Regions from separate parts of the Microbulbifer sp. YPW1 genome, predicted to be linked through region 2. Evidence: predicted binding sites of a transcription regulator. Region 2 holds the regulator's gene; each other region holds the start of a gene.
What was found. Region 2 encodes sigma-54, which starts transcription at its own class of promoters, with help from an activator protein. Its sites were predicted from a motif close to TGGCACANNNNTTGCNNT; they were not measured.
Positions count from the first base shown of each region.

Region 1: a site for sigma-54 is predicted at 1,786-1,803, ahead of galU (UTP--glucose-1-phosphate uridylyltransferase GalU). Genes of this name have one in related genera too.
Region 3: a site for sigma-54 is predicted at 1,136-1,153, ahead of glnA (glutamate--ammonia ligase). Genes of this name have one in related genera too.

Region 1 is NZ_CP055157.1:619,639-622,914, reverse strand. Features, by position in the region: gene fabB (beta-ketoacyl-ACP synthase I) at 1-994, opposite strand, end outside; gene fabA (3-hydroxyacyl-[acyl-carrier-protein] dehydratase FabA) at 1,090-1,614, opposite strand; gene galU (UTP--glucose-1-phosphate uridylyltransferase GalU) at 1,872-2,708, shown strand; gene HUW35_RS02615 (phosphomannomutase) at 2,709-3,276, shown strand, end outside.
Region 2 is NZ_CP055157.1:267,450-270,725, forward strand. Features, by position in the region: gene lptB (LPS export ABC transporter ATP-binding protein) at 59-784, shown strand; gene HUW35_RS01245 (RNA polymerase factor sigma-54) at 1,018-2,493, shown strand; gene hpf (ribosome hibernation-promoting factor, HPF/YfiA family) at 2,662-2,952, shown strand; gene ptsN (PTS IIA-like nitrogen regulatory protein PtsN) at 3,007-3,276, shown strand, end outside.
Region 3 is NZ_CP055157.1:1,748,805-1,752,080, forward strand. Features, by position in the region: gene thiI (tRNA uracil 4-sulfurtransferase ThiI) at 1-858, opposite strand, end outside; gene glnA (glutamate--ammonia ligase) at 1,218-2,624, shown strand; gene HUW35_RS07455 (DUF4124 domain-containing protein) at 2,808-3,276, shown strand, end outside.

The DNA.
Region 1 (3,276 bases), 350 kb from region 2:
ACTTGGTAGAGGCGAATGCCGGTACCTTGTCGCCGAACACTTCTTTCATCGCGCGCAGTTCCGCGACATCGCCCACCGGGGTGGAGGTGCCGTGGGTGTTGATGTAGTCGACGCCGCCCTCGAGGCCGTTGCCGTCCATACCTGCCAGTGCCTGCTGCATGCAGCGCGCCGCACCTTCACCGCTGGGTGCGACCATGTCGTAGCCATCGGAAGTTGCGCCGTAGCCCACCAGCTCGGCGAGAATATTCGCACCGCGGGCCTTGGCGTGCTCCATTTCTTCCAGCACCACACAGCCGCCACCACCAGCGATGACGAAGCCGTCGCGGTTGGCATCGTAGGGGCGGGATGCCGTGGTCGGGGTGTCGTTGTACTTGGAGGACAGTGCGCCCATGGCATCAAACAGGTGGGTCAGGCTCCACGCCAGTTCTTCACCGCCGCCGGCAAATACCACGTCCTGCTTGCCCATCTGGATCAGCTCTGCACCATTGCCGATACAGTGTGCAGAGGTGGCACACGCGGAGGAGATGGAGTAGTTCACACCCTTGATCTTGAACGGGGTGGCCAGACACGCAGATACGGTACTGCCCATCACCTGGGGTACGCGGAAGGCGCCTACACGACGCACACCCTTGGTTTTCAGGATGTTCGCGGATTCAATGATGGCCGCGGTTGAGGTGCCGCCGGAACCCATCACCAGGCCGGTGCGCGGATTGGAAATATCCGATTCTTCCAGGCCGGACATTGCGATGGCTTCGGCCATGGAAATGTAGGCGTAGGCGGCGGAGTCGCCCATGAAGCGAAGGTGCTTGCGGTCGATATGCTCCTTGATATCGATGTCGACCACGCCGGCGATCTGGCTGCGCAGACCCAGTTCGGCGTACTCCTCCATGTAGCGGATGCCGCTGCGACCGGCTTTCAGGGAGGCCAGCACTTCCTGTGTGTTATTGCCGATGCAGGAAGTTATGCCCATTCCGGTAATGGCTACACGGCGCATAGTGATCTCCAATAAAACTTGTAGAGTGAATTGTTATTTTTTTATATGACAGTGTTTCTATCTGCCTGTCAGGGAATGTATGACAGGCAGAAAGATCAAAAGTTGTCGGTGCGGGTGAACAGGCCTACACGCAGGTCTTTGGCGGTGTAGATTTCGCGTCCGTCAACGGATACGGAGCCGTTACCGATACCCATAACCAGCTTGCGCTCTACCAGTCGGCTCATCTCGATATGATAAGTGACCTTCTTGTTGGTCGGTAGGATCTGGCCGGTGAACTTGACCTCGCCACAACCGAGGGCGCGTCCGCGACCGGGGTTGCCTTTCCAGGCCAGGAAGTATCCCAGCAGCTGCCACATGGCGTCGAGGCCCAGACAGCCGGGCATGACCGGGTCACCGGGGAAGTGACAGTCAAAGAACCACAGGTCGGGCGTGATATCCAGTTCGGCGATCAGCTCCCCTTTACCGAACTCTCCGCCATCTTTGGAAATGTGGGTGATGCGATCCAGCATCAGCATATTGGGAGCGGGCAGCTGCGCGTTGCCCGGGCCAAACATCTCGCCACGGCCACAGGCCAGGAGTTCTTCGCGGGTGTAGCTGCTTTTTTGAACAAAATTACTCATTGGGTCCCCGATTCTGGGCAATCTTTACACGAGCCGGCATTCTAAGGGCTAGGGATGGCTTGTCCAGTCGGTCATAACCCTTTTTGTGACCAGAACTGTCCCAATTAGCCCTTGACCGTTCGCGGAGCGCGTCACTACTGGGTTGGCCGCAGTAAACAGTGATCGCGCGTCTGGACTGATTCTTGCCATACTTTTGTGATAAGTTGCCGAAAATCGGCGCGGGATAGCGCCGTTCGCGAAGTCGAGAGAGGGATGTCATGCTGAAAAAGTGCCTGTTTCCGGTCGCAGGGTATGGAACCCGCTTCCTGCCCGCAACCAAGGCGATGCCCAAGGAAATGTTGCCGCTGGTGAATAAACCACTGGTGCAGTACGGGGTGGAGGAGGCCATTGAAGCGGGCCTTACCGAGATCGGGTTTGTCACCGGACGTGGTAAACGCGCCATCGAAGATCACTTCGACACCAACTTCGAACTCGAGCACCAGATTGCCGGGACCGGCAAGGAGCGCGCGCTGGACAGCGTGCGCAAGGTCATCGACAGCGCCAGCTTCTCCTATACCCGCCAGGGGGAAATGCGCGGATTGGGAGACGCAATCCTGCAGGGCCAGCGCCTGATCGGCGACGAGGCCTTTGCGGTGGTGCTGGCCGACGACCTGTGCCTGAACGACGAGCTGGGTGTGCTGGGGCAGATGGTGCAGCTGTATAAACAGTTTCGCTGCAGTATCGTCGCGGTAGAGGAGGTACCGGAGGATCAGATTCACAAGTTCGGTGTTATCGCCGGCAATGAAATCAAACCGGGCCTGTATCAGGTCACCGATATGGTGGAAAAGCCCAAGGCGGAAGATGCGCCGAGCAACATGGCGATCATCGGTCGCTATGTGCTGACACCGGATATCTTCGATCTGATCCGCGAGACGCCGCCGGGCAAAAACGGTGAGGTGCAGATCACCGATGCGTTACTGACCCAGGCCAAGCGCGGCTGCGTGCTGGCCTATCGCTTCAGGGGGCGCCGTTTCGACTGTGGATCGGTCGACGGTTTTATCGAAGCGACCAATTACGTTTATAAGAATGTCTATTTACCTGGGGAGAAGGGCTGAATGTCTGAATTAACCTGTTTTAAAGCCTACGATTTGCGCGGCCGTGTGCCCGATGAACTGAACACCGACGTCGCCTACCGAGTGGGGCGCGCTTTTGCCCAGTTTCTCGACGCCCGCCGGGTTGTGGTTGGCCACGATATCCGCCTTACCAGTGGGGAACTGACCGATGCCCTTGCCAACGGCCTGCGCGATGCGGGTGCCGACGTTTACCACATTGGCGAGTGCGGCACCGAGGAGATTTATTTCTCCACTTTCCACGGCGACTTTGACGGCGGTATCTGTGTGACCGCAAGCCACAATCCTATGGATTACAACGGCATGAAGTTTGTGCGCTCCGGCTCGCGCCCCATCAGCGGCGACACCGGTCTGCTGGATATCAAGCGCATGGCGGAAGAAAACAATTTTGCCGCGGTGGAAAAGCGCGGTGACCTGCACACCTTTGCCCATCGCGAGGATTTCGTAAAACACCTGCTGGGTTACGTGGATGTGGCCGAGCTGAAACCGCTGAAGCTGGTGGTCAATGCCGGTAATGGTGGTGCGGGCGCAGTAGTCGATGCGTTGGCTCCGA
Region 2 (3,276 bases):
ACACTCAATATTTAACAAGTGGCTGCCCGCAGCAGCCCTTCAGATACCGGATTGCAACATGCCGACGCTCCAAGCGTTACATCTCGCCAAACAGTACAAGAAACGCAAAGTCGTTCAGGACGTTTCCGTGAGCGTATCCAGCGGCCAGGTAGTTGGCCTGCTCGGCCCCAATGGTGCCGGCAAGACCACCTGTTTCTATATGATCGCCGGCCTGGTCCAGGCCGATGCCGGGCAGGTACTGATCGACAGTGAAGACATTACTGGCTATTCGATGCATGGCCGTGCACGCAAGGGAATCGGTTACCTGCCCCAGGAGGCATCGGTATTTCGTCGCCTGTCAGTGGCAGACAACATCCTCGCCATCCTCGAGACGCGCAAGGACCTGAACCGCAGCCAGCGCCAGGAGCAGCTGGAAGCACTACTGGAAGAATTCCATATCACCCACATCCGCGACAGCCTGGGCATGGCCCTGTCCGGCGGCGAGCGCCGTCGCGTTGAGATTGCGCGCGCCCTGGCTACCAACCCCGCCTTCGTCCTGCTCGACGAGCCTTTTGCCGGAGTTGACCCCATCTCGGTCAACGACATCCAGCAGATCATCCGCCACCTGAGAGATCGCGGCATCGGTGTATTGATCACCGATCACAATGTGCGCGAGACCCTGGATATCTGCGAGACCGCCTACATCGTCAGCGAAGGGCATATTATCGCCTCAGGCAACCCCAAAGACGTCGCTGCGAACAAGCAGGTAAAAGACGTCTATCTGGGACACGAGTTCACCATTTGAGCAAAAGCCGGGGGATCCATCTGCTAGATCTCCCGCAACCCTAGACGGCCATCACAAATAATACGGGCGCAACCAAGGGCAAATGTCGTTTCGGCACACTTATTGCTTAACCTGCCTCTTGTGTTCCGATTTGCCCCGGGGTAGTCTGCAGGAAATGAGCTTTACGCCGCCGTAACAGATACAGATTCTGTTCAGCGCACTAACGCCAGATAATTCTGCCGGCATACCCCTTTATGAAGCAGTCACTCCAGTTAAAACTCGGTACCCAGCTGACGATGACGCCCCAGCTGCAACAGGCCATTCGCCTGCTGCAGCTGTCGACCCTGGACCTGCAACAGGAAATCCAGTCGGCGCTCGACAGCAATCCGCTGCTGGAATCGGACTTTGACGAGCACGCCGGCGAGACACACCAGGATCAAAACACCCCCGCAAGCTCCGAAGGACAGGAGCGCGAAGCCGCCGAGCGCGAGAGCGCCCGCGAGGCCAAGAACGACTCTACTGCCGATGGCGACTGGAACAGCGAGATCCCAGATGACCTGCCGGTGGATACCCGCTGGGACGACATTTATACCGGCGGCAGCTACACCGGCGGCGAAGGGGACGACTTCGCCTTCGAACAGCGCAACGCGGTGTCCGAGAGCCTGCAGGATCACCTGCTGTGGCAGCTCAACCTCACACCACTGACCGAGGGCGACAAGCTTATCGGCGAGTCACTGATCGACGCCATTGCTCCCAACGGTTTCCTGGATTCAGACCTGGACGAAATGGCCGAGGCCCTCGAAGTCGAAATCGACGAGGTCCTCGCGGTCCTGAAGACCATCCAGCAGTTTGAGCCGGTGGGCTGCGGCGCCCGCGATCTGCGCGAGAGCCTGCTACTGCAGCTGCGCCAGCAACCGGCCGAAACACCGTGGTTGCCCCAGGCACTGATTGTGGTGGACCAGCACCTGGACCTGCTGGGGAAACGGGACTTTCGCCAGTTGAGCCGCAGAACCCGTCTCAGTGAGGCCCAGCTGGGCGAGGTTATGCGTCTGATACAGACCCTCACCCCCTACCCCGGCGAAGCTTTTGGCGGTGAAGAACCCCAGTATGTGGTCCCGGATGTCATTGTGAGCCGCAAACAGCAGCGCTGGGTGGTGGAGCTCAACCCGGAGACAACCCCCAAGCTGCGCATCAACGACGCCTATGCATCGCTAATCAAACGCGCGGACAACTCCAGCGAGAACAACTACCTGCGCGACAACTTGCAGGAAGCGCGCTGGTTCCTGAAGAGCCTGCAGAGCCGCCATGAGACCCTGCTCAAGGTCGCCAGCTGTATCGTGGAAAAGCAGCAGGGGTTTTTCGAGCTGGGACCGGAGGCCATGAAACCCATGGTACTGGCAAATATTGCCGAAACCATCGGCATGCACGAATCCACCATTTCCCGGGTGACCACCCAGAAATACATGCTCACCCCCCGCGGTGTGTTCGAGCTCAAATACTTCTTCTCCAGCCATGTCAGCACCGACTCCGGCGAGGACGCCTCATCTACGGCCATCCGCGCACTGATCCGCAAGCTGATCGACGCCGAGCAGCCACGCAAGCCCCTGTCGGACAACAAGATCACTCAGGAGCTGGATTCGCAGGGGATCAAAGTGGCCCGGCGCACCGTGGCAAAATACCGCGAATCCATGGGAATCCCCTCCTCCAGCGAGCGGAAACGACTGGTCTAGCCACCAGGGTCACAAAACAGGGGCGCTGCAACCCTCCGGCGATCATTTTCTGCGCAACCAATGCACTGACATTGAGTGTATCCTTCCATTCTGGCGCACTTCCTAGTAGGGTTGCCGCCCTGTGCGGGGGTGCTGCCAGATTGTGTTGCACCCGATGAGGAGAAATCCATGCAGATCAATATCAGTGGCCATCATGTTGACGTAACTCCGGCCATTCGCGATTACTGCCTGACCAAACTGGACAAGCTCTCCCGCCACCACGACCTGATCACCAATACACAGGTCATACTTTCCGTCGACAAACTCATCCAGAAAGCCGAAGCGCGGGTTCACGTGAATGGCAAGGATGTATTTGCAGATTCGGAATCGGAAGATATGTACGCGGCGATTGATTCTCTCGCCGACAAACTCGACCGGCAGCTGCTGAAACACAAAGAAAAGTTACGCAGTCACCGCTAGTCGTAACACCATCAGGTTACCGGCTGGCCTGTACCGCTAGATCATCAGTAAGTTATGACATTGGAAGCACTACTCTCTCCCCGCCTGAGCCTTTGCCACCTGGCGGGGAGTAGCAAGAAAAAGCTGTTACTCAACATCGCCCAGGCGATCTCAGAACAATACCCCGATCTGGACTCCGATACTGTTTTCAACCAGCTGGTAGCCCGGGAGCGCCTTGGCTCCACCGGTATTGGCGAGGGTGTCGCCATCCCACACTGCCGCCTGCCCGGCTGTGAAAAGCCCATTGGCGTGCTGTGCACGACCTCCCCTGCCGTAGACTTTGAC
Region 3 (3,276 bases), 1.5 Mb from region 2:
AACTGCATCCACTTCCAGTTCCTTGGCAACGGCGGAGGCGGCGCGCAGCATCATGCGTTTCAGGGTTACGCCCATATAGGAGTCGTCCACCTGTTCGAGGATCTCTGCGACCACTTCGTCGAAGGGCACGGTGATGAACTTCACCCGGTGGGAGGCGCCGTACTTTTCCCACAGATAGAAGGCGACCTCCTTTACTCCCAGTTCGTGCTGGCGCCCGCCCAGGTTGAAAAACAGGAAGTGGGTGCGGATACCGCGTTTCATGGTCAGGTAGCTGGCCACGGTGGAGTCGAATCCGCCGGAGACCAGGGACAACACCGGATCCTGGGTGCCCAGGGGGAAGCCGCCGAGGCCCTGGTGCAGCTCTTCGATCACGTTCAGTTTGTCGTGGCGGACTTCCAGTTTCACCGTGACATCGGGGTTTTTCAGTTTTACCCCAAGGGCATCGGTATTCTTGTTGAGGCCGCCGCCCACATACTGCTCCACGTCGAGCGACTGGAAATCGTGCTTGCCGGTGCGCTTTACGCGCACACAGAAGGTCTTGCCGGCCAGCTGTGGCCCCCAGATTGGCAGGGTCTTCTGGTAGATATCGTCCAGGTCACCCAGGGGGAACTGCTGTACCCGGGCAAAATTGGCAATGCCGGGAGTGTGCGCCAGTACCTCTTCAATGCGTTCGGAAAGGTGGGATACTGCATCGGGTGCGATCACGTCGATCTTTTCCCAGTCTTTCTGCACCTTGATCCGGTCGTCCAGCTGTCGCATCAGCTTGCGCAGGTTGTCTGCAAGCTGGCGCGACATACGCTTGCGCACCGGATTGCTCTTGATGGTGATCTCTGGGAAAAACTTGACGACGAAATGCATGTGAATGTGCCGGAACCGCAGTTGAATTTGAGGCCGGGTTGCGCTGAGTCGCTTCCCGGCAAAGGTGGCGAATTATAAACTCGCTATCGGGAATTTGCTTGTAGCACCGTTTTGGTGCTCGGCGTGACCGCGCAGCCCCAAAATGGTGCAAATTGTGGTTTTGGGGCACCAACTTTGGGACTACCTTGAGGGGGCGGCGATGGCTCGCGGCAGAAAACAGGCCGTTATCGCTGGATTCTGCCCTCCCGACACCGCTCGCAACCGGTTTGCCCCAATTTGGCACATTCCTTGCTTTGACTGTTGCCACAAGATAAAGCGAATTGGCGCGACACATAACTTATCATTCTTGGAGGACTGCAATGTCAGCGAAAACGCTCGGACTCATCAAAGAGAGCGAAGCCAAATGGGTAGACCTGCGCTTCACCGATACCAAAGGTAAAGAACAACACGTTTCCATTCCTTCTAAGGAAGTTGACGGCGAGTTCTTCGAAGAAGGCAAGATGTTCGACGGTTCCTCCATCGCTGGTTGGAAGGGCATCAACGAATCCGACATGATCCTGATGCCGGACGACGAAACTTCTTTCCTCGACCCCTTCACCGACGAAGCGACCGTTATCATTCGCTGCAACATCGTCGACCCGATCACCGGCCAGGGCTACGAGCGCGACCCGCGTTCCATCGCACTGCGCGCCGAGGAATACCTGAAGTCTACTGGCTACGGTGACACCGCGCTGTTCGGCCCGGAGCCCGAGTTCTTCGTATTCGACGACATCACCTGGGGTGCCGAAATGGGCGGCGCCTTCTACAAAATCAACTCTGAAGAAGCTGCCTGGTCCTCTGGCGCATCTTTCGCCGAAGGCAACATGGGCCACCGCCCGGGCGTGAAAGGCGGTTACTTCCCGGTTCCGCCAGTCGACTCCCTGCACGACGTGCGCGCCGCCATGTGTTCCGCCATGGAAGCCATGGGCCTGGAAATCGAAGTGCACCACCACGAAGTGGGTACTGCGGGCCAGTGCGAGATCGGTGTTGGCGCCAACACCCTGACCAAGAAAGCGGACGAAGTTCAGATCCTGAAGTACGCGGTACACAACGTAGCCCACGCTTACGGCAAAACCGCTACCTTCATGCCCAAGCCGCTGGTAGGTGACAACGGCTCCGGTATGCACGTGCACCAGTCCTTCAGCAAGGACGGCGTAAACCAGTTCGCGGGCGACGCCTACGCTGGCCTGTCTGAAACTGCCCTGTTCTACGTTGGCGGTATCATCAAGCACGCGCGCGCCCTGAACGCGATCTGTAACTCTTCCACCAACTCCTACAAGCGTCTGGTTCCGGGCTTCGAAGCGCCGGTTATCCTGGCCTACTCCGCGCGCAACCGCTCTGCGTCTATCCGCATTCCGTTTGTGCCGAGCCCGAAAGGCAAGCGCATCGAGACCCGCTTCCCGGATCCGACCGCCAACCCGTACCTGGCCTTCGCAGCCCTGCTGATGGCTGGCCTCGACGGCGTGAAGAACAAGATCCACCCCGGCGACGCGGCCGACAAAGACCTGTACGACCTGCCGGCGGAAGAACTGGCCGAGTACCCGACCGTTGCTTCCAGCCTGGAACAGGCCCTGGACGCACTGGACGAGGACCGCGCGTTCCTGACCGAAGGTGGTGTATTCACCGACGACGCCATCGACGCCTTCATCTCTCTGAAGCGCGAAGAAGTACAGCGTGTGAACATGACCACTCACCCGGTCGAGTTTGAACTGTACTACTCCTGCTAAGTAGCAGGTATCATCAGCGCGCCGCCGCCGGTTTCTCTCGCAAGGGAGATCTGGTGAGAACGGCGCAAAGATGACGAGAAAGCCCGCACTCTGGTGTGGGCTTTTTTATGCGCGTCTGATTTTCGCGATACACTAGCCTTAAAACAGGCTCCCTGAAATACATAGTGAGAGGCAGGAACGCCCATGAGCAGGTGGATTGCACTTACCGCAGCGCTGCTGGCCGCAGCGGCGATGGCACAACAGGACTCGGCAGACAAAGATCGCGCCGCAGACGGCAAGGGTGCAGACAGTGCGTCCGGTAGCAGCGTGTACCGTATCGTCGGGCCCGATGGGAGGGTGACATTCAGCGACTCCCCGCCCGCTGGGCAGAAAGCCGAGAAGATCAGGATCGGGCCCACCAATGTGCAGCCCATAGCGCCCCCCCTGCCGCTGCCCACACGCAAACTGTCGCCACGGGATCAAGACGACCGGGAGCGCCGCGGAAACGATCAGGGGCCGGTGAACTTCTCTATCGTTAGCCCTGCCAACGACGCCACCATTCCTCCGGGACAGCGATTTATCGTGTTACAGGTGGCGCTCAATCCCGTGCCGCGCGATGGCTACGCTTTCTATGCGGTGATCGATGGGCAGCGCTGGTCCGGTATGTCTTCCG